3 regions of the Kribbella sp. NPDC023972 genome follow, and region 2 is predicted to be linked to each of the others. Evidence: riboswitches for the same ligand, from Rfam matches in the RefSeq annotation. Region 2 holds a riboswitch; each other region holds the start of a gene.

Region 1 (5,597 bases), on a different contig from region 2:
GCGGCGGCTCTGGAGCTCCTCGGGGCTGACGTGGAGGTCGAGGGTGCGGTTCTTCACGTCCAGGGTGATGCGGTCGCCGTCACGGACGAACGCGATCGGCCCCCCGTCCACGGCCTCCGGGGCGACGTGGCCGACACAGAGTCCCGTCGTACCGCCGGAGAAGCGGCCGTCGGTGAGCAGCAGGACGTCCTTGCCGAGGCCGGCGCCCTTGATCGCGCCCGTCACGGCGAGCATCTCGCGCATGCCCGGACCACCCTTGGGACCTTCGTAGCGGATCACCACGACATCGCCGGGCACCAACGAGGCGACCGCGTCCATCGCGCCGCGCTCCCCGTCGAACACCCGCGCCGTCCCCTCGAACACGTCGGAGTCGAAGCCGGCGCTCTTCACCACCGCGCCCTCCGGCGCAAGCGAGCCGTGCAGGATGGTGATGCCGCCGGTGCCGTGGATCGGCTTGTCCAGTGCGCGGATGATCACGCCGTCAACGTCCGGCGGCGCAATGGCGGCCAGGTTCTCGGCCATCGTCTTGCCGGTCACGGTCAGGCAGTCGCCGTGCAGCAGGCCGGCGTCGAGCAGCGCCCGCATCACCACCGGGATGCCGCCGACGCGGTCGACGTCCGTCATCACGTAGCGGCCGAATGGCTTGAGGTCGCCGAGGTGCGGCACCCGGTCGCCGATCCGGTTGAAGTCGTCCAGGGTCAGGTCGACCTCGGCCTCCCGCGCGATCGCGAGCAGATGCAGTACGGCGTTCGTCGAGCCGCCGAGCGCCATCACGACGGCGACGGCGTTCTCGAACGCCTCCTTGGTGAGGATCTGGCGGGCCGTGATCCCCTTCTCCAGCAGGCCGACGACCGCCTCGCCGGACTTGCGGGCATAGCCGTCGCGGCGCCGGTCCACCGCGGGCGGCGCGGCCGACCCGGGCAGCGACATCCCGAGCGCCTCGGCGGAGGCGGCCATCGTGTTGGCGGTGTACATCCCGCCGCAGGCACCTTCACCGGGGCAGATCGCGCGCTCGACCGCATCGACCTCTTCCCTGGTGATCAGTCCCCGGACGCAGGCGCCGACGGCCTCGAAGGCGTCGATGATCGTGACGTCCTTGTCGCCGAGCCGGCCCGGCATGATGGAGCCGGCGTACAGGAAGACCGAGGCGAGGTCGAGCCGGGCGGCGGCCATCAGCATGCCGGGCAGCGACTTGTCACAGCCGGCCAGCAGCACCGAGCCGTCGAGTCGCTCGGCCTCCATCACGGTCTCGACCGAGTCGGCGATGATCTCGCGGCTGACGAGCGAGTAATGCATGCCGACATGGCCCATCGAGATGCCGTCGGACACGCTGATCGTGCCGAACTCCAGCGGGTACCCGCCGGCGGCGTGCACGCCTTCCTTGACCGCCTTGGCCAGCCGGTCCAGGGACAGGTTGCACGGGGTGATCTCGTTCCAGCTCGAGGCGACCCCCACCTGGGGCTTCGCCCAGTCGTCGTCTCCCATCCCGACCGCCCGGAGCATGCCGCGCGACGCGGTCGCCTCGAGTCCATCGGTCACTGTCCGGCTGCGTGGCTTCACATCGACCATGGCCTCACTCTATTCCGTCGTAAATTAACAACGTCGTCATTGCTTTGTGATGTTAGATAATTACATACTGCGATTGCGGACCGTTGGGGGATTTGTCCCATCATCAGAATGGAGCACCTCAGATGCGCCCCTCGTTGCGACTTGTACTGGCCGGTGTCGTCCTTGCCCTGCTGGGCACGGTCCCGGTCACGGCTGAAGCCGCCGGCACCCGGACGAAGATCGTCAACGCCGCCAACGGCGAGATCGGTCAGGGCGAGACCCCACCCGGCAGCAACTGCAACCCTTACGGCACCTGTAACGCGTGGTGCGCCCACTTCGCCACCTGGACCTGGCGCAAGGCCGGGATCAACATCCCGAACTACGCCTTCACCGGTGACATCTACTACTGGGGTCAGCGCAAGGGCCGCGCGCACTCCGGCAACACCGGGATGAAACCGGGCGACATCGTCCTGTACGGCACCGGGCCGCAGAACACCAGCACCAGCGTGCACACCGGCGTTGTGGTTGCCGTCGGCAACGGCAAGATCACCACCGTGGAAGGCAACTCCGGCGACAAGGTCCGCAAGCACGGGCCGTTCAACCCCAAGAAGGCCAAGGACGCCGGCCGCCCCGGCAACATCTACGGCTGGGTGTCAGCCACCTAGGCGGCCGGATCAGCTACCTGCGGGAATACGCGACCACCGCTCCGCTCTACGACTGGACGGGCACCTGGCGTTAGCCATGTGTTTCGCCACAGCGGTGGCGACCACCGCGCCTTCGTGCAATAGGCTGCCGCCGAAACCGCGACTGGCGAGGGTGGAGTACCACCGGGGAGCGGACCCATCAGACAAGGCGTCGTCCGCCTGGGCGCCTCCGAGTTTCGGAGGTGTCCGATGCAGTTGCGCTACGGCATGAATCCACACCAATCCGCGTCCGTCACGCCGCTCGGCCAATGGCCGTTCACGGTGGTCTGCGGCTCCCCGTCGTACATCAACCTTCTTGACGCGCTCACCGCGTGGCAACTGGTCCGGGAGGCGTCGAGCACCTTCGGCCTACCTGCGGCGGCGTCGTTCAAGCATGTCTCCCCCGCGGGAGCCGCTTTGGCCGACACGGTCAGCGCTGCTTATGTGCGAGCCCGAGATGCCGATCCCAAGTCCTCGTACGGCGATTTCGTCGCCGTGTCGCACCCGGTCGACGCTGAACTCGCGGACCGGCTCCGGCGCCTTGTCTGCGACGGGATCATCGCTCCCGGGTACGACGAAGGCGTCGTCGGCGTCCTGGCCGGCAAGAAGCGCGGCAACTTCCTCGTGCTCGAAGCGGATCCCACCTTCGAGCCTGCCGACGCGGAGGTCCGCGAGGTGTACGGACTGCGATTGACGCAGCACCGGGACCACCTGCCGCTGACTCGCTCGATGCTGGATCCGGACCTGCCGGAGACCGCCGCACGCGATCTCCTGCTCGGCATGATCGTCGCGCGGTACACGCAGTCCAACACCGTGGTGATGCTGAAGGACGCGATGGCGATCGGAATCGGCGCCGGCCAGCAGTCGCGGATCGACTGCACCCGCCTGGCCGGCGAGAAGGCCGACCTCTGGTGGTCCGCCCGCTCGACCGACCCGCTCACGGATGTCGCGATGGTCTCGGACGGCGCGATCCCCTTCGTCGACAACATCATCGAGGCCCACCGCCACGGCGTCCGCTACCTCGCCGAACCCGGCGGCTCACTCCGCTCCCCCGACGTGGCCGCCGCCTGCGCCTCCCTGGGCATCACCCTGTCCCACACCGGCACCCGCCTGTTCAGGCACTGATCCAGCAGGCGTCAGCCTCCTGCGACGCTCGGCAGGATCATCAGCTCGTCGCCGTCCTTCAGCGGGGTGCTGAGGCCGTCGAGGTCGCGGATGTTGTCGTTGCCGAGGTAGATGTTGACGTGGCGGCGGACGGCGCCTTGCTCGTCGGTGAGCCGCCGGCGGAGGACTGGGTCCAGGGCAGCGACGACCTCGCCGACGGTGGTGCCGTCGACCTCGACTCGCTCGGCACCACCCGCGAACGGTCTCAGCACCGTCGGCAGCTTGACCCCGACCGCCATGTCAGCCGACTACCGCGGCGCGTACGGACAACACGTCCGGAAGGTGCCGCGCGACCTCGGTCCAGGTGTCGCCCGCGTCGGCACTCGCGTAGACGCACCCGTCCCGCGTGCCGAGGTAGACACCGGCCGGGTCGGCCGCGTCGGTGCACATGGCATCCCGCAGCACCGGCGCGTACGACGGTACGTCGGGCAGCCCCTCGGTCAGCGCCTCCCAGGTGGACCCGGCGTCGCGGGACCGGAAGACCCGGCACTTCGCGTCGGTGGGGATCCGGTTCCCGTCCGCTATCAGCGGGAAGACATAGACCGTCTCCGGCTCGTTCGGATGCACCGCGATCGGGAACCCGAAGTCCGACGGCAGCCCGTCCGCGATCGACGTCCAGCTCGTGCCTGCGTCGTCCGACCGGTAGACGCCGTGGTGGTTCTGCGCGAACATCCGGTCCGGTACGGCGGGATGCGCGGCCAGCTTGTGGACACACTGGCCGAACTCCGGGTAGGGGTCGGGGAAGAAGTACGCCTTGATCCCCCGGTTCGCCGGCGACCACGACTCACCGCCGTCGGTGGTCCGGTACACGCCGCCGGTCGACATCGCGACGCTGACCCGGCCCGGATCGGTCGGATGCGGCAGCACGGTGTGGACCGCCTGACCGCCGAACCCGGCGCCCCACTCCTTGCGATGCGGGTGGTCCCACAACCCGCGGACCAACTCGAACGTCACTCCCCCGTCGGTGGATTTCCACAGCGCGGACGGCTGCGTCCCGGCGTACACGACCTCCGGCTGGCCGGGCGGTCCCGGCTGGATCTGCCAGACCCGCTCGAGCGAGGTTTCGGAGTCCTTCGGGAACCCGATCGAGCCCTCCGGTGGCTCGTCCCAGGTCTTGCCGAGGTCGTCGCTGTGGAAGACCGCCGGCCCCCAGTGCTCGCTCGTCCCACCGACGAACACGCGGGGCTGATCGCCGCGGCTGTCGATGCCGACCGCGTACACGCCCTGCATCTCGAACTGCGGCACCGGACCGTCCAGCGTCCAGTTCCGGCGCCCAGCGTCACTCCGGCCGATCCAGAGCCCCTTCTTGGTCCCGATCAGCAGTACGGCCTCGGACATCGTTGTCCTCCTTCATCGCGGTGGACCCGCCACCACGTTGATCAATGGTTTGCCCGCGGCGTACCGCTCCAGCTGCGCCCGCACCAGCCGGGCCACCCGCGGCCCGAACGCCGTCGAGGCACCCCCGCGGTGCGGGTTGATCAGCACATTCGGAGCAGACCACAGCGGATGTCCGGCGGGCAACGGCTCGGGCTCGGTCACGTCCAGCGCGGCCCGGATCCGCCCACCGGTCAGCTCGGCCAGCAACGCGTCGGTGTCCACGACGACGCCGCGCGCGACGTTCACCAGCAACGCGCCCTCTTTCAGCTGGGCCAGGAACTTGGCGTCCACCATGCCGCGTGTCTCGGCCGTCGCCGGGGTCAGCAGGACGACGACGTCGGCCAGCGGCAGCAGCTCCGGCAGCTCGCTGATCGGGTGCACGCCTTCCCGCTCCCGCCGCGCGACCCGGATGATCTCGCACTCGAACCCGGTCAGCCGCCGCTCCAGCGCCTCCCCGATCGACCCGTACCCGAGGATCAGCACGGTCCGGTCCGCGAGCGAGTCGTCCATCTCGTCGTAGGACGCGGGCCAGACGTGCCGATCCTGGTTGCGCACGGCACGCGGGAGGCGACGGTACGACGCCAGGATCAGGCCGACCGCGAGCTCGGCCGTCGACGCGTCGTGGACCCCCCGCGCGTTGCACAAGGTCACGTCATCGGCCAGATGGGGCAGCACGTTCTCGAAGCCGGCCGTCTGCAGCTGCACCACCTTGAGCGCAGGCATGTCCCGGACCACCTCGACCACCTCGGAGCCGCCCATGTACGCCGGCACGTAGAACTCCACCTGGTCGATCGAGGCCGGCCGGTCACCACCGGCGTACCACTC
Region 2 (5,597 bases):
CGTGCACTGGACCGGTATCGGGGTCATCCCGCGCACGATCACGACCGCACAAGCGGCCCGGGCCAAGGCCGTGTTCGGGCACGACATCCTGATCTGGGACAACTATCCGGTCAACGACTACCTCGCCGGGCGCATCCCGCTGGCCGACTACAGCGGCCGCGAGCCCGGGATTGCTGAGCACGTCGCCGGCGTGATCTCGAACCCGATGAACCAGGCCGCGGTCAGCAAGCTCGCGCTGTACTCGTTCGCCGAGCTCGGCTGGAACCCGGCCCGGTACGACGAGCAGGCCTCCTGGCACCGTGCGATCGCCGAACGAGCCGGGGGAGACCGTCGGACGATCGCGGCCCTGGAAGTCTTCGCCGACCTCAACACCTACGACTCGACGCTGCACCCCGAGAGCGCGCCGGTCCTTGCCGCCCGGACCGAAGCGTTCTGGACAACCTGGCGGGCGGGGGAGCGCGACGAGGCGATCGCGGCGATCAAGCCGTACTTCACCGCTGTCGAGAAGGCGCCCGCGCAGCTCCGGCGTGGTGTGGAGGACCCCGCGTTCGCTGACGAGGCAAAGGCTTGGCTGGACGCGACCGTGCTGTGGGGTCAGGCACTCCAGCGTTCACTCCGCCTCCTCGATGAAGTGGCCGAGGGCAACGGTGCGGCCGCCTGGACGAGCCGGCAACGGATCGATCAGCTGGTCGCTCAGGCCAAGGCGATCCGCGACACACGCCTGCCGCACTCCAACACGTATCCGCGCATCGGCGAGGGCGTTGCGGACGCGTTCCTCACCGAGGCGGGCCGGGTCCACGACCAGTGGATGGGCATCGAGGCCGGCCGTACGGCGTCCAGCTCACAGCGCACGTACGCCGAGAACGTCCCCGACCGCATGATCGACGGCGACGAGTCGACGTACTACTGGAGCAACGGTGCCCCGGTGGCCGGTGACGAGATCCGCGTCGATCTCGGCGCACCGCGTGCGATCGGCGACATCGCCGTACTGATGGGCAAGTCGGGCAGCCCGCAGGACTACATCCACTCCGGCGCCCTGGAGTACTCCACGGACGGTGAGACGTGGACCGAGCTGACCCGCGCGACGACCCCTGAGGTGCGTTTCACCGCAGACGTCACCGCCCGCTACGTCCGCTATCGTGCGATTGTCAACAATCCGTCGTTCTGGCTGGTGGTCCGCGAGTTCTCGATCCAGGTCACCGACGGCTCCGAGTTGGTGCTGACGGCAACAGGTACGCCGGCCGCCGCGAACGGCTCGGCGTTGTCCGACGCAGTCGACCGCAACGTGACCACTACCTACACCGCCGCGACAGCGCCCACCGAAGGGGACGCTCTCGTCATCACCCTGTCGACGCCACGACCTCTCGACCAACTCACCGTCCTCCAGGCTGACAGGTCGACCGCCCCGGGCCGGCTCGAACTGAAGACCGCGACCGGTTGGCGGCAAGCGGGTCAGATCCAGGGTGCCTACACCGCCGTGACCTTCCCCGCGACCACCGTCGAGGCGATCCGGGTGAGCTGGGCGGCTGGCGCCGTACCGCCACAGGTTCACGAGGTGATCCTGCGCCGGGCCGGCAATTAGGTTGCCCGGGGTCCGCGGGCACCTCAGGATGGCCGGGTGCTGACCGACCACTGGCCGCTGCGCCGCCTCCGGCTGACCACCGACCGGCTCGTTCTCCGGCAGCCCGGCGAGGAGGAGCTCGCCGCGCTCGCCGACGTCGCCGCGAACGGTGTCCACGAGCCGGGGGAGCGGCCGTTCCTGACCCCGTGGACCGACGCGTCACCCGCCGAACGCGCCCGGACCGTGCTGCAGGGGTACTGGAGCACTCTGGCCGAGTGGACTCCGCAGGACTGGGCGTTGGATCTCGGCGTGTTCCGGGGGACGACGCCCATCGGCATGGTCACCCTGCGAGCCCAGGATTTCGCCATCCTCCGCGAGGTGAAGACGACGTCCTGGCTCGGGCTGCCCTACCACGGTCAAGGTCTCGGGACTGAGGCACGCCTCGCTCTGCTGCACCTCGCCTTCGACGGGCTCGACGCGGAGGCGGCGTTGACCGAGGTGTTCCAGGACAATGCCGCGTCCCAGGGCGTTTCCCGCAAACTCGGCTACCGCCCGGACGGGATCTCTCGCGACGTTCTGTACGGCCGGCCGGTCATCTCCGACCGGCTCCGCCTGACCCGTGAGCACTGGCAGGCCGCCGCCCACCCGCCGGTCGAGGTCGTCGGTCTGGACGACTGCCGTTCCTGGTTCGTCGCGTAGGCTGGCCGGTGGACCGCGACTGGCGTTGAGGTGGAGAACCACCGGGGAACGGTCCGCCGGAGGATCCGGCTGAGCCGCGCGCCTGGGCACCCGACCTGTTGTCGACGCCCGAAGGAGCGCGCCGTATGGCCAAGTTGATGATCGGAACCGACCTCGCCGCCGAGCTGGTGACGAAGGCGGCTGAACGTGCCCGGATCCTGCGAGAGAAGACCGGCATCCAGCCGTGCCTGGCGACCGTGCTGGTCGGGGATGACCCCGCCTCGGCGACATACGTCCGGATGAAGCAGAACCGGAGCAGGAAGGCCGGCATCGGGTCACGCAGCGTGGTCCTCCCTGCGGAGACCACGACCGGGGAACTCGTCGCGGAACTGACCCGCCTGTCCAAGGATCCGGAGGTGCACGGGATCCTGCTGCAGCATCCCGTGCCCGCGCACATCGACGAGCGGGCCGCGTTCGAGGCGATCGACCCAGCCAAGGACGTCGACGGGGTGACCATGCACGCGTTCGCCGCGATGGCGTTCGGCGAGCCCGGCTTCCGGTCCTGTACGCCGGGCGGCATCCTGCGGCTGCTCGAGGCGTACGACGTACCGCTCGCCGGAGCGCACGCGGTCGTCATCGGCCGCAGCCCGATCCTGGGCAAACCGGCCGGGATGTTGCTGCTGGCATCGAACGCCACCGTCACCTACACCCACTCGCGGACCACCAACCTGCCCGAGATCGTCCGGACCGCGGACATCGTGGTGGCGGCCGTCGGCAAGGCGAACTTCGTCCGGGGTGACTGGCTGAAGCCGGGTGCGGTGGTGGTCGACGCCGGGTACAACGAGGGCAACGTCGGTGACGTCCACTTCGACGAGGCGGCCGAGGTGGCGAGCCTGATCACGCCGGTCCCGGGCGGCGTCGGGCCGATGACGATCGCGCTGCTGCTGGAGCAGACCGTCGACGCCGCCGAGAGGGCGTCTGGCGCACAGTCCGAGACGGCTGTCCACTCTCTGGCTGCTCTGCCCTAGGGTTGAGGTAGACGACTAAGGAGGCAGGCACGTGGCGGTACGGGCGATCCGGGGTGCCACCCAGCTGGAGGTGGACGAGCGCGAGCACCTGCTCGAGCGCTCCGCCGAGCTGGTGAAGGCGGTCCTGGAGGCGAATGATCTGGACCACGAGGACCTGATCAGCATCCTGTTCACCGTCACGCCCGACCTGCGCTCGGAGTTTCCCGCCGTGGCCGGGCGGCAGATCGGGCTGACCGACGTACCGCTGATGTGCATGCAGGAGATCGACGTCCCGCACGCGCTGCCGCGGGTGGTCCGGATGATGGTGCACGCCGAGTCGCCCCGGTCGCGGGAGAAGATCCAGCACGTCTACCTGCACGGTGCCGTCGCGCTGCGCCCGGATCTGACGGGCGCCCAGTGAGGACATGGTGACCGTGCTCATTGCCGCGCTGCCGCGCGGCGGGTCATGGGGCTTTGACTCCCGCCCTTCCCTCGTCACTCCAGTCGCTTCGCTCCCTCCGCTCCTCAGTCCAGGCCGGGAGGCCCCGTGACCGAGCTTCGCGGGCCGGTCCGGGTCGTCGGCGCCGGGCTGATCGGTACGTCGATCGGCCTCGCGCTGGCCCGGTTGGGTGTGGTGGTGGAGCTGGTCGACGCCGATCCGGACAACGCGCTGATGGCCGAGCGGATCGGGGCCGGCTCGCGGCTGGTCCAGATCGAGCCTCAGCTCGTGGTGGTCGCCGTACCGCCGGATCACGTCGGTCAGGTGGTCGCGGAGCAGCTCGAGCAGACCGACGCGATCGTCACCGACGCCGCGAGCGTGAAGTCGAAGCCGCTCGCGGACGCGGCCCGGTTGACCACTGATCTCAGCCGGTACGTCGGCAGTCACCCGATGGCGGGGTCCGAGCGCAACGGACCGCTCGCCGCGCGGGCGGACTTGTTCGACGGGGCGACCTGGGCGATCACGCCGCATGAGACCAGCGCGCCCGAGGCCGTCGAGCTGGTCCGGCGGCTGGCCGAGGCGTCCGGTGCGCGGACGGTCGAGCTGTCGGTCGAGGACCACGACCTCGCGGTCGCGCGGGTGTCGCACCTGCCGCACCTGATGTCGGCGCTCGCGGCCGGGACCCTGGCCGACGCGCCGGATTCGCACTTGCAGCTGTCCGGGCAGGGCGTCCGTGACGTGACCCGGATCGCGGCCGGCGACCCGCGGCTGTGGACCCAGATCGTGTCCGCCAACTCGGCCGCGCTGACCGGCCTGCTGGAGCGGATCCGCGGCGAGCTCGATCGCGTTCTTGTTGCCCTGGGCAAAGAAGAGGCGGCCGAGGAGCTGACCTCGATCCTCGGGCAGGGCGTCTCGGGCGCGGTCCGGGTGCCGGGGAAGCACGGCGCACCGCATATCGAGCTGGTCTCGGTCCTGGTCACCATCCCCGACCGTCCGGGGCAGCTGGCCCGGTTGTTCGCGGACGCCGCCGAGTCCGGCGCCAACGTCGAAGACCTGCGGATCGACCACAGCCCGGGCCGCCCGGTCGGTGAGGTCGAGCTGGCCGTCAAGCCCGGTTCGGTCGACCAGTTGGTGCGGGTCCTCACCGAGCGTGGCTGGGTCGTCCACCGCTGACCGCGGTACACGAGTCACCGGCAGCCGGTCCTGATCGGGGGATTGTCCCCGCTCACGGGTAATCTCTGGGCCATGATCATCGCTGTGGACGGCCCGAGCGGTTCCGGTAAGTCGAGCACCGCCCGAGGCGTCGCCACCAGGCTGGGGTTGCGCTACCTCGACACCGGCGCGACGTACCGCGCGGTGACCTGGTCGGCGCTGGAGCACGGCCTCGACCTGGACGACACGGCGGCGGTGGCCGAGCGGGCCCGGGAGCTGCGGCTCGAGGTCAGCACCAACCCCGGCAAGCAGTTCGTGATCGCCGACGACGTCGACGTGACGGCCGCGATCCGGGAGCCGCGGATCAGCGAGAGCGTCAGCAAGATCGCCACCAACCTGGACGTCCGCAAGGAGCTGATCCGGCGCCAGCGCGCCATCATCGACGACGCCCAGCCGACCGGCGGGATCGTGGTCGAGGGCCGCGACATCGCCACCGTGGTCGCGACGGACGCGGAGCTGAAGGTGCATCTCACCGCCGACCAGGAGGCCCGGCTGGCCCGGCGGGGCGCCGAGCTGGCGGCCGGAGCGGTGACGGCCGAGCAGCTGCGGGACCAGATCGTCCGCCGCGACGCCGACGACGCCACCGTCTCGCAGTTCCTGGTGGCCTCGGACGGCGCGGTCACCATCGACTCGACACATCTGTCTCTGGAGGAGGTCGTCGACGTGATCAGCCGGCTCGCGAAGGAGGCCGAGGCCGCCG
Region 3 (5,597 bases), 130 kb from region 2:
GGCGACCCGGTCGAACTCGTCGGCCCCGAAACCACGCGTGGTCAGCGCCGGGGTGCCGATCCGGACACCCGAGGTGTACCAGGCGCCGTTCGGGTCCCGCGGTACGGCGTTCCGGTTGGTCACGATGCCCGAGTCGAGCAGCGCCGACTCGGCCTGCCGGCCGGTGATCCCGTACGACGACACGTCCAGCAGCACGAGGTGGTTCTCGGTGCCGTCGGTGACGAGCTTGACGCCGCGCTTCATCAGGCCGTCGGCCAGCGCGACCGCGTTGTCCGCGACCGCCTGCGCGTACTCCTGGAACGACGGCTGCCGGGCCTCGGCCAGCGCGACCGCCTTCGCGGCCATGGTCTGGCTGAGCGGGCCGCCGAGCACCATCGGGCAACCGCGGTCGACGGCGTCGGCGTACTCCGGCTGGCACAGCACCATGCCGCCACGCGGGCCGCGGAGCGACTTGTGCGTGGTGGTCGTGGTCACGTGCGCGTGCGGCACCGGGTCGAAGTCGCCGGTGAAGACCCGGCCCGCGACCAGGCCGGCGAAGTGGGCCATGTCCACCATCAGGGTCGCGCCGACCTCGTCGGCGATCTCCCGCATCTTGGCGAAGTCGATCTTGCGCGGGTACGCCGAGTAGCCCGCGATCAGGATCAGCGGCTTGAACTCACGAGCGGTCGCGGCGACCTTGTCGTAGTCGAGCAGCCCGGTCTCCGGGTCGGTGCCGTACGAGCTCTGGTGGAACATCTTGCCGGAGATGTTCGGCCGGAAACCGTGGGTCAGGTGACCGCCGGCGTCCAGCGACATGCCGAGCATCTTCTGGTCGCCGAGCGCCTTGCGGAGCTTGGTCCAGTCCTCGTCGGTCAGGTCGTTGACGTGCTTGGCGCCGGCCTCGGCCAGCGCCGGGGACTCGATCCGCTGGGCCAGGATCGCCCAGAAGGCGACCAGGTTCGCGTCGATCCCGGAGTGCGGCTGGACGTAGGCGTGCGGCGCGTTGAACAGGGCCTTCGCGTGGTCGGCCGCCGCCTGCTCGACCGTGTCGACGTTCTGGCAGCCGGCGTAGAAGCGGTGCCCGATGGTGCCTTCGGCGTACTTGTCGGACAGCCAGTTGCCCATCGTCAGCAAGGTGGCGGGGGAGGCGTAGTTCTCGCTCGCGATCAGCTTGAGCGACGAGCGCTGGTCGGCCAGCTCGGCCTTGATCGCGCCGGCGATGGTGGGTTCCACCGCGCCGATCACCTCGAGCGCGTTGCGGTACGCGGCCGATGCGGCGGCGGCATCGAAGGGTTGAGTCATCGTTGTCTCTCCTGCGGTTGCAGTGGGTCGAAGGCACCCAGGCGCACGGTGCCGACGGTCTTCGCTCCCCGGTGGTTCTCCACCTCAGCGCGCCAGTCGCGACGCGCTCACCCTATCGCGTCAGCGTCAGAGGCTGCGATCGGTGATCGACGCGAACGGCGTCGTACGTGGGAGGGTGCCGAAGACGCCGCCCCAGTCGTTCGCCAGACGCGACGCCACAAACGCATCGGCGACCTCAGGTGTCGAGTGCCGCACCAGCAGTGACGCCTGTAGGCACAAGGCCATCCGGGCGGCCAGCCGGCGAGCCCCCGCCTCGGCGCCGTCGAGATCAGCAAGCGCTTGCAGAACGTCGTTGACCGCGGCATCCAACCGCCCGTCCGCACCCCGCGTCGCGCCCACCTCGAGCAGCCAAGCCTCCAACGACTCCGGCCGCCGGAGCGCCCGCAGCACGTCGAGCGCGTTCACGGTGCCCGATCCTTCCCAGATCGAGTTCAGCGGCGACTCCCGGAACAGCAACGGCATCCCGGACTCCTCGACGAACCCGTTCCCGCCAAGACATTCCAGCGCCTCCGCCACCATGAACGGCGTCCGCTTGCACACCCAGAACTTCGCGAGCGGAAGCGCGATCCGCCGGAATGCCGCGGCCTGTTCGTCACCGCTGACCGAGGCATCGACCGCCGCCGCGAGGCGCATCGCCAGCGCCGTGGCGGCCTCGCTCTCCAGTGCGAGGTCTGCCAGCACGTTCTGCATGGCCGGCTTGTCGGCGAGCAGCCCGCCGAAGGCCGACCGGTGGCGGGTATGCCAGACGGCCTCCACCAGCGCCCGACGCTGCAGGGCAGCGGACCCGAGAACACAGTCGAGCCTGGTCGCGGCGACCATCTCGATGATCGTGCGCACACCGGCGCCTTCGTCGCCGAGCCGGTAGCCGACGGTGCCGTGGAACTCGACCTCGCTGGACGCGTTCGACCGGTTGCCGAGCTTGTCCTTCAGCCGCTGCAGCGCGAACGCGTTCCGGTTGCCATCGGCAAGCACCCGCGGTACGACGAAGCAGCTCAGCCCGTCCGGCGCCTGAGCCAGCACCAGGAAGACGTCGACCTGCGGCGCCGAGCAGAACCACTTGTGCCCGTTCAGCTGGTACTCGCCGTCGCTGCCGGTAGGCGTCGCGGTGGTGAGGTTCGCCCGGACGTCGGACCCGCCCTGCTTCTCGGTCATCCCCATCCCGGCCAGAGCGCCGTTCTTCTCACCCGCGGGCAGCCGGCGTACGTCGTACTGGGTGGAAGCCAGGTGCGGGATCCACTCCTTGGCGAGCTGCTCGTCGGCCTTGAGCGCGGGTACGGCGGCGTACGTCATCGAGATCGGGCAGCCGTGACCGGACTCGACCTGGGACCAGAGGTAGAAGCCGGCCGCGCGGGTCAGGTGCGGTGACGGCCGGTCGCTGGTCCACGGCGCCGCCTGGAGGCCGAAGCCGACGGCCTGCTCCATCAGCCAGTGCCACGACGAGTGGAACTCGACCTCGTCGATGCGGTGCCCGTAGCGGTCATGGGTGCGCAGAACGGGCGGGTTCTGGTTCGCCGGGAGTGCTTGGGACAGTGCCTCCTCGGACCCGGCCAGTTCGCCGATCCGGTGCAGACCGGGATCGTCCGCGAGATCGGCGTACGGACGCAGAGCGTCACCGAGGGCCGTGTCCCGAGTGAAGAAGTTCACCCCCCGCAGTGGGGGAGCCTGGTTCGTTACCGCGAAAGGGTCCGCCATGTCAGTACGGTAAGCGGTATGGCACGTTCTGGGGCAGGACCCACGGGTGGGAGCTCCCTCTCATTGGCATGGGTCCGCAAGATCCCCGCGACGACCTGGAAGCTGCTGACGCAGACCGTCGGGGTCTGCCTGCGCTACCGGGTCACCGGACTGGCGGCGGAGGGGGCGTTCTTCGCCATTCTCTCGCTGCCGCCGCTGATCTTCGGGCTGGCCGGCAGCCTCGGGTACATCGCGAGCCGGTACTTCGAGGTCGAGACGATCGACGACATCAAGCAGCAGATCGCCGCCCTCGCGGCCCAGGCGCTGACCGTCGACTCGGTCCAGAGCGTGATCGTGCCGACGCTGGACCAGGTCCTCAGCGGCGGCCGGCCGGATGTCATCTCGATCGGTTTCGTCCTCGCGCTGTGGTCCGGCAGCCGCGCGCTGAACGTCTTCGTCGACACCATCACGATCATGTACGGGATGGGCGGCAAGCGCGGCATCGTCCGGACCCGCGCGCTGTCCTTCTCGCTGTACTGCGCCGCCCTCGTGATCGGCGTGATCGTGCTCCCCCTGGTGCTGGCCGGACCCGACGCGGTGGCCGCGCTGCTTCCGCATCGGCTCGACTTCCTGAACCAGCTGTACTGGCCGGTGGTGACGATCCTGTCGGCGGGGTTCCTGAACACCCTCTACCACTTGTCGGTGCCGGTCCGGACGCCGTGGGTCTCCGATCTGCCGGGCTCGTTCCTGGCGTTGTCGATCTGGATCCTGGGCAGCTTCCTGCTGCGCTGGATCCTGCAGAGCACGGTCGGCGGTACGTCGATCTACGGCCCGCTGGCGGCGCCGATCGCGGTCCTGCTGTGGCTCTACATGACCGCGATCGCGGTGCTCATCGGTGCCGCGCTGAACGCGGTGGTGGACCGGTTGTGGCCGCACAAGTCGTGGGGCACGGAACCCGCTTCAGCGGGGGCGACCGAGGTGCACGCGCGCAAGGACGCGGAGGATGAGATCGAGCCAGTGATGAAGGCCGAGCCGGAGCCGCACCACGACCACCCGCTGACCCCGGTCGATCGGCCGGCTCCCGTCGTATCCCCGGAGGGCCCGGACAAGGAGGCACCGCGGGCCGAAGCCGACAGCCCGCAGAAGGAAGCGCCGCGGGCCGAAGCCGACAGCCCGCAGAAGGAGGCGCCGCGGGCCGACGCGAACGGACAGGTGGCCGAGCGCGAGCCGGAGCCGGTCGGAAAATCCGGTGCGCAAAGTGAATCCGACGACCTACGCTGACGGCATCAGCCGGTCCTTGATCAGGACCACGCGACTTCGAGGGGAGGCGGCCACCATGAGCCACGCTGCGTTGTTTGCCCTGGGAGCCCGCCGGGCCGACGCTTCCCGTACTGTCCGTCCGCTGAGCTGATCTCGCGGCCGGACCCTCCGAAAGGTTCGCCGCATGTCAGCAACACTCCAGGCCCTGGGACTCGACAGCACCACGGCCGATTTCCTTCAGTCCGTCCCGGACGGGCTGCTTCCGGGACGCGTCGCCCGCGTCGACAAAGGCCTTGCGACGGTTCTCACCGAGGACGGTCCGGTCCGCGCGACGTGGTCCGGTGCGCTCCTCGCCGCGATGGCCGCCGATCCGCAGGCCGGCCCCTGTACAGGGGACTGGGCCGTTATGCGCTACTGGCCGGACGACCGGATCACCCTCGAACTGCTGGGCCCCCGTCGTACGGCGATCGTGCGGGCCGAAGCCAGTGGTACGTCGAAGGGCCAGGTGCTGGCCGCCAACGTCGACGTGATCGCGATCGTGGTCGGGTTGCACCCCGAGCCGAACATCGGGCGGATCGAGCGCTTCCTCGCACTGGCGTGGGAGAGCGGTGCGCGGCCAGTCGTCGTACTGACCAAGTCGGACCTTGTCGGTGATGCGGAGGCCGTTGCGGACGACGTAACACGTGCTGCTCCCGGGGCGGACGTATTGGTGTGCAGTGCGACCACCGGTGAAGGTATGTCGTCCGTGCGGGCGCTGCTGGCGGGTGACGCGACTGTGGCGCTAATGGGGTCGAGTGGTGCGGGCAAGTCGTCGTTGGTGAACGCACTGGCCGGTGTGGAACTGCTGGACGTGCAGGCGATCCGTGACGACGGCAAGGGGCGGCATACGTCGGTCCGGCGTGAGCTGATCGTGCTACCGGGCGGCGGGGTCGTCATCGACACCCCAGGGCTGCGGGGCATCGGGCTGCAGGAGTCAGGTGAGGGGCTGGCAGCCGCCTTCCCGGACATCACGGGCCTCGCCGAGCACTGCAAGTTCAAGGACTGTGCGCACCTCACTGAACCCGGCTGCGCCGTGCGGGCCGCGCTGGAGGACGGCACTCTGCCGCACCGCCGCTACGAAAGCTGGACGAAGCTCCAGCGCGAAGCTGCCTTCATGGCCCGCCGTTCCGACGCCCGCCTCCGCGCCGAGGCCAAGAAGGAGTGGGCCCGCGCCTCGAAGTCCTACAGGCGCGACATCAACCCCCGCCCGTAGCTCCCGCCGGTAGTGAAAGGATCGGGGGCATGGATCGAGCTGTGCTGGTGACAGGGGCTTCTCGGGGGATCGG

What was found. A riboswitch is a leader RNA that binds a small molecule or an ion and turns the genes downstream of it on or off. The one in region 2 is predicted to bind ZMP and ZTP.
Region 1: linked by a shared signal. The riboswitch ahead of AB0F43_RS37590 (5-aminoimidazole-4-carboxamide ribonucleotide transformylase) and the one ahead of AB0F43_RS23625 (bifunctional 5,10-methylenetetrahydrofolate dehydrogenase/5,10-methenyltetrahydrofolate cyclohydrolase) in region 2 are both predicted to bind ZMP and ZTP.
Region 3: linked by a shared signal. The riboswitch ahead of AB0F43_RS24245 (glycine hydroxymethyltransferase) and the one ahead of AB0F43_RS23625 (bifunctional 5,10-methylenetetrahydrofolate dehydrogenase/5,10-methenyltetrahydrofolate cyclohydrolase) in region 2 are both predicted to bind ZMP and ZTP.

Annotation. Positions count from the first base shown of each region.
Region 1 covers NZ_JBEZZH010000018.1:31,288-36,884, reverse strand. The annotation lists gene ilvD (dihydroxy-acid dehydratase) at 1-1,569, opposite strand, end outside; gene AB0F43_RS37595 (CHAP domain-containing protein) at 1,692-2,213, shown strand; ZMP/ZTP riboswitch at 2,342-2,424, shown strand; gene AB0F43_RS37590 (5-aminoimidazole-4-carboxamide ribonucleotide transformylase) at 2,442-3,356, shown strand; gene AB0F43_RS37585 (MoaD/ThiS family protein) at 3,368-3,634, opposite strand; gene AB0F43_RS37580 (exo-alpha-sialidase) at 3,636-4,733, opposite strand; gene AB0F43_RS37575 (2-hydroxyacid dehydrogenase) at 4,746-5,597, opposite strand, start outside.
Region 2 covers NZ_JBEZZH010000006.1:43,780-49,376, forward strand. The annotation lists gene AB0F43_RS23615 (beta-N-acetylglucosaminidase domain-containing protein) at 1-1,582, shown strand, start outside; gene AB0F43_RS23620 (GNAT family protein) at 1,619-2,260, shown strand; ZMP/ZTP riboswitch at 2,266-2,355, shown strand; gene AB0F43_RS23625 (bifunctional 5,10-methylenetetrahydrofolate dehydrogenase/5,10-methenyltetrahydrofolate cyclohydrolase) at 2,386-3,267, shown strand; gene aroH (chorismate mutase) at 3,299-3,667, shown strand; gene AB0F43_RS23635 (prephenate dehydrogenase) at 3,794-4,858, shown strand; gene cmk ((d)CMP kinase) at 4,931-5,597, shown strand, end outside.
Region 3 covers NZ_JBEZZH010000006.1:176,164-181,760, forward strand. The annotation lists gene AB0F43_RS24245 (glycine hydroxymethyltransferase) at 1-1,281, opposite strand, end outside; ZMP/ZTP riboswitch at 1,310-1,391, opposite strand; gene AB0F43_RS24250 (acyl-CoA dehydrogenase family protein) at 1,408-3,033, opposite strand; gene AB0F43_RS24255 (YhjD/YihY/BrkB family envelope integrity protein) at 3,052-4,293, shown strand; gene rsgA (ribosome small subunit-dependent GTPase A) at 4,457-5,524, shown strand; gene AB0F43_RS24265 (SDR family oxidoreductase) at 5,554-5,597, shown strand, end outside.